Flocculibacter collagenilyticus: one gene and its partner. Each later gene encodes a partner of the first gene's protein in a complex. Links are inferred from orthologs where the notes say so. Each region holds a gene or a part of one and is shown on either strand. Other genes may lie near its edges.

What was found. Proteins that work in one complex are often made in the same cells at the same time.
Region 2: the proteins of groL (region 1) and metK are in contact, whole or in part, in a cryo-EM structure (PDB 8P4O), measured with the Escherichia coli proteins. The link is inferred for Flocculibacter collagenilyticus from one-to-one orthologs.

The regions. Positions count from the first base shown.
Region 1 is NZ_CP059888.1:830,822-833,960, forward strand. Bases 86-3,004 are described here. They hold groL (chaperonin GroEL), read left to right. Parts: upstream 86-678; coding sequence 679-2,331; downstream 2,332-3,004. Other genes in these bases: HUU81_RS03575 (FxsA family protein), read left to right, coding at 86-216; HUU81_RS03580 (co-chaperone GroES), read left to right, coding at 329-619; HUU81_RS03590 (fibronectin type III domain-containing protein), read left to right, coding at 2,797-3,004. In the rest of the region: more of HUU81_RS03575, read left to right, coding at 1-85; more of HUU81_RS03590, read left to right, coding at 3,005-3,139.
Region 2 is NZ_CP059888.1:1,438,667-1,441,518, reverse strand. It holds metK (methionine adenosyltransferase), read left to right. Parts: upstream 1-776; coding sequence 777-1,928; downstream 1,929-2,852. Other genes in the region: pyrC (dihydroorotase), read left to right, coding at 2,027-2,852. UniProt on the Escherichia coli protein: Catalyzes the formation of S-adenosylmethionine (AdoMet) from methionine and ATP.

The DNA.
Region 1 (3,139 bases):
ACCCCTCCAGTTAGAAAACGGTTAGGCGATGCACTAAAGAAAAATATGGTGATGGGCGCAACCGGCCAGCAAGGCTTTACCTTCATGTCGGGTGGCATGTCGGGCCACTTCCAGCAGCATACTGCCGAGCACCAGCGCCACACCGTTAACTCTGAAAATAAAGCTCAACCAGAGCAGCCTGCTACCTTAGAAGGCGAGTTCGAAAGAAAAGATTAAAAATTTCTTTGTGATCTCTTGGGATCACAAAACTAACCCCCATTTACTTTATCAACTTAATAAAGAACCCAATTTTTGGTTAATTCCAAACTTAAACTAGGAGATTGAATAAATGAATATCCGTCCATTACATGACCGTGTAATAGTAAAGCGTTTAGAGCAAGAAACTAAATCTGCTGGTGGCATTGTATTAACTGGTGCCGCAGCTGAAAAATCGACTAAGGGTGAAGTTATTGCTGTAGGTAATGGCCGTGTTTTAGAAAACGGTGACACTAAAGCATTAGACGTAAAAGTAGGTGATACAGTCTTATTTGGTTCTTACATTGAAAAAACTGAAAAGTTAGACGGTGAAGAACTACTAATTATGAGAGAAGACAACATCTTAGGTGTTTACGAAGGTTAATTCGATTTTCTGACCCAAAAGCAATAAATATAAGTTTGAATTAGATAGAGGATTTTAAAATGGCTGCTAAAGACGTTCGTTTTGGTGAAAGCGCTCGCGTAAAAATGCTTGCTGGCGTAAATATTTTAGCTGACGCAGTAAAAGTAACATTAGGCCCTAAAGGTCGTAACGTAGTATTAGACAAATCATTTGGTGCTCCAACAATCACTAAAGACGGTGTTTCTGTTGCTAAAGAAATTGAACTAGATGACAAGTTCGAAAACATGGGCGCACAAATGGTTAAAGAAGTTGCGTCTAAAGCAAATGATGAAGCTGGCGACGGTACAACTACTGCAACTGTATTAGCACAAGCAATTGTGAACGAAGGTGTTAAAGCGGTTGCTGCGGGTATGAACCCAATGGACCTTAAGCGCGGTATCGACAAAGCCGTTATCGCTGCTGTTGAAGAATTAAAAACACTTTCTCAACCTTGTTCAGACAACAAGTCAGTTGAGCAAGTAGGTACAATCTCTGCAAACTCAGACATCAACGTAGGCCAAATCATTGCTAAAGCAATGGACAAAGTAGGCACTGAAGGTGTTATTACAGTTGAAGAAGGTCAAGCGCTTGAAAACGAACTTGACGTAGTTGAAGGTATGCAGTTCGACCGCGGTTACCTTTCCCCATACTTCATCAACAACAGTGAAAATGGAAACGTTGAGCTAGAAAGCCCATTCATTTTACTAGTAGACAAAAAAGTATCTAACATTCGCGAATTACTACCAATTCTTGAAGGTGTAGCAAAAGCGTCTAAGCCACTACTAATTATTGCTGAAGATGTTGAAGGTGAAGCACTAGCAACATTAGTTGTTAATAACATGCGCGGCATAGTTAAAGTTGCAGCTGTTAAAGCCCCTGGTTTTGGTGACCGTCGTAAAGCAATGCTTCAAGACATCGCAATTTTAACTGGCGGTACAGTAATCTCTGAAGAAATTGGCCTTGAGCTAGAAAAAACTCAGCTTGAAGACTTAGGTACGGCTAAGCGCGTTATCATCACAAAAGACGACACGACAGTTATCGACGGTGCGGGTGAACAAACGGCAATCGATGCACGTGTAACACAAATTCGTGGCCAAGTTGAAGAAGCAACTTCAGATTACGACAAAGAAAAACTTCAAGAACGTTTAGCTAAATTAGCTGGCGGTGTAGCGGTTATTAAAGTAGGCGCTGCAACTGAAGTTGAAATGAAAGAGAAAAAAGCACGCGTAGAAGATGCATTACATGCAACACGTGCAGCAGTTGAAGAAGGCGTAGTACCTGGTGGCGGTGTTGCACTAGTACGTGCAGCTGCAAAAATTGCTCACTTAACAGGTGACAACGAAGACCAAACTCACGGTATTAAAGTTGCACTACGTGCAATGGAAGCACCTTTACGTCAAATCGTATCTAATGCCGGTGAAGAAGCGTCAGTTATCTTAAACAAAGTACGTGAAGGCGAAGGTAACTACGGTTATAACGCAGGCAACGACACTTACGGCGACATGCTAGAAATGGGTATCCTTGACCCAACTAAAGTAACACGTAGCGCAATTCAGTTTGCCGCTTCAGTTGCTGGCCTAATGGTAACAACAGAAGCAATGGTTACAGATGCACCACAAGATGCATCAGCAGCTCCTGCAATGCCTGATATGGGCGGCATGGGTGGAATGGGCGGCATGGGTGGAATGATGTAATAGAGTTTTAACTCTATTTGTCTCCCTGACACTCAATGAACAAAAGTCCGAGCAGAAATGCTCGGGCTTTTTTGTGTTCAAAAGTATGCCAAAAGTCATGGCTTAAAATAATTTATGTAATTAAACACTTAATGCAATGAAAAGATATTTACAAAGTGTTTTTATATATATACCTTCGATTTCTAATCGTTAGCTCTGTCTTATCAAGGAAGTTTGTATTGCTGATAATTCCCACTCATTTCTCATGCGAAACTTCTTCCTTCCAATACATTATTTATAAGGATTTAGAATTACATGTTCAATAAAATATCAGCGGTTTGTTTAATATTCATATTACAAATACTTACCTCGTTTTCTGTTGAGGCAGTTCAAACGCCTAGCTTGAATGCCTTGCCATCGACAAAAACTGTTAATAGTTCCAAATGGCTGCACTGGAATCATATCAGCCCTATAAGTTACTATATATTGGAACGGAAAGTAGGTAACGGAGCATGGACAAGGGAAGGTGTTTATTACAACTTAACCAATGGTGCAAACCTTTCTTTTCCGCATAAAGGCCTCAACTGTTTTAGAGTTATTGCTACTTATAATGGTAGTTGGTCTGGATGGTCTAATCAAAGTTGTACCACGGTTGTTGGTGTTGCTGGAACGATAACTAGTCAGAAGAGTACGGTTGCTCTTCCTGCTGGCTGGGGATATACCTTCTCATCGAGTAGTATCAATATTTCAGATCCAGATAGTTCTAGCCATAGTATTCATTCTATTTCATCAGGATCAAATTACACTGTATCTGGCAATAGAATCACTG
Region 2 (2,852 bases), 610 kb from region 1 along the record:
TATCTCTTAGCTGGCTTCTACTATCTTTCTCTGCGTCTTCAAGTGCTAACGGTATATCAGCAAACGTAGCAATAAGTGAAAGTAGACCAACTAAATCCTCCTCCATGCTCGACTCCGCGACATCTTTATATTGTTCTGATGCTCCCCCCCACGCTTTATTCCAGGTAGGCTCAACAAATGTGTGCCCCAATAACATACCGTTGCACCAATCTGACAACTCATCATTAGACTCATCTGCACCTTTAAACGTACATGCAGGAGGTAACGATATTTCTCCCTCACGTTGTTGATTTGCATAAAAGTGAAATAAACTCATTAAACAACTGACCAACTGTTCTGCCTGCTCTTCAGAAAGGCTGGAAGAGTGCTGAAATACGCATGCCATCCATTCATTTGGGGTGGGAATTTCTGGTGAACTCGCTATCGCAAAAACAAACCCATGAATTTGATAATAAGGCCGTAACTCATTATCAAGTTGCAAACACAACGTGCGTAGCGTTTCTTCCTGATGCTGATCAAAATGCTGTAATGTCATGACTTAACTTCCTAAAATATGCTTATTTACAGCATAACAATAGTTACTCTGTTGTTGCTACACCCTTTACTTAAACGCAAGTTATTCTATATATATTAAGGATGTAAAAAAGAGCTAAATAAAAAATAGCCGTCCAGACGTAAAATTTTACTAGGAAAAAACACCCACTTTGCATTAAAATTACCCCTTTATATTATTTGAGCGCGATATTGCGCAATTAACAACTTAGAAGATGAGGCTCATGGCAAGACATTTATTCACTTCTGAATCAGTATCTGAAGGCCATCCGGATAAGATTGCAGATCAAATTTCTGACGCAGTACTAGACGCAATTCTAGAGCAAGACTCAAAAGCACGTGTAGCGTGCGAGACGTATGTTAAAACTGGTATGGTGATGGTTGGTGGTGAAATTACCACTAGCGCTTGGGTTGATATTGAACAAATTACCCGAGACACCGTTCGTGAAATTGGTTATGTGCATTCAGATATGGGTTTTGACGCCGATTCGTGTGCAATATTAAATACTATCGGTAAGCAATCTCCAGACATTAACCAAGGTGTTGACAGAACAAGCCCAGCCGAGCAAGGTGCAGGTGACCAAGGATTAATGTTTGGTTATGCGTGTAACGAAACAGATGTATTAATGCCTGCGCCTATTACTTATTCTCACCGTTTAGTAAAACGCCAAGCAGAAGTACGTAAAAATGACACTTTGCCATGGTTACGCCCAGATGCAAAATCTCAAGTTACTTTTGCTTACGAAAATGGTAAACCAGTTGGTATTGATGCCGTTGTACTTTCAACTCAACATTGCGACTCTATTGAGCAAAATGACTTAATTGAAGCTGTAATGGAAGAAATCATCAAGCCCGTTCTTCCTGCCGACTTATTAAACAAAGAAACTAAGTTCTTTATTAACCCAACAGGTCGATTTGTAATTGGTGGCCCAATGGGTGACTGTGGTTTAACAGGCCGTAAAATCATTGTTGATACCTATGGTGGTATGGCAAGACACGGTGGCGGAGCCTTCTCAGGTAAAGATCCATCAAAAGTTGACCGTTCAGCAGCATACGCAGCCCGCTATGTAGCTAAAAACTTGGTTGCAGCAGGTCTAGCAGATAAAGCCGAAATTCAAGTTTCTTACGCGATTGGGGTTGCAGAGCCAACTTCAATTAGTGTTGAAACATTTGGCACTTCTAAAATTGATGAAGATAAATTAATTACGCTAGTGCGCGAGCATTTTGATTTACGCCCGTACGGTTTAATTCAGATGCTTGATTTAGAGCGCCCTATTTACCAACCAACAGCTGCTTACGGACACTTCGGCCGCGAAGAATTTCCTTGGGAAGCAACTGATAAGGTTGAAGCATTAAGAGCATCAGCCGGACTGTAATTATCATGTCTGCTTTTAAATAAATTAAAAATGCCAGTCTAATGTAGACTGGCATTTTTTTAAGCGTTAAATAATTCCTTAAATTAGCAAGGTTTAATATGACTGAAATAACGATTCAAGCGCCTGACGACTGGCACTTACATTTTAGAGATGGTGATATTCTTGAAGAAACAGTAGCAGCGACAGCACGTTGCTTCAAACGTGCCATTGTAATGCCAAATCTTGTGCCTCCTATTACCAACGCAACAAGTCTTAGCGCATATAGGCAACGTATTTTAGATGCTCGACCTTCAGGTAGTGATTTTGAACCTTTAATGACCATCTATTTAACTGACAACACAAGTGTTGAAGACATTTTAGCTGCCAAAAACGCAGGTGCAGTTGCCGCTAAACTATACCCTGCAGGTGCAACCACCAATTCTGACTTAGCTGTTACAGAGCTTGATAATATTTTTCCAGTATTTAAAGCCATGGCAGAAAATAACATGCTGCTGTTAGTGCATGGTGAAGTAACAGACAGCCACATTGATATTTTTGATCGTGAAAAAGCGTTTATTGATAAACATTTACAACGAATCGTTGATGCTTTTCCAACGCTAAAAGTGGTGTTTGAACACATCACTACCGAAGACGCCGTTAATTTTGTCATGCAAGCGTCAGATAATGTTGCTGCAACCATTACACCACAGCATTTAATGTTGAATCGCAATGATTTATTGGTAGGTGGTATTCGCCCACATAACTATTGCTTGCCTGTTTTAAAGCGCAATACTCATCAACAAGCACTAAGAAAAGCAGTAGCAAGTGGCTCGCCTAAATTCTTTTTAGGTACCGACTCAGCACCGCATGAAAAAGATAAAAAAGAAAATGCATGTGGTTGTGCTGGCTGTTACAGCGCTTGGAGCGCACTAGAACTATATGCTC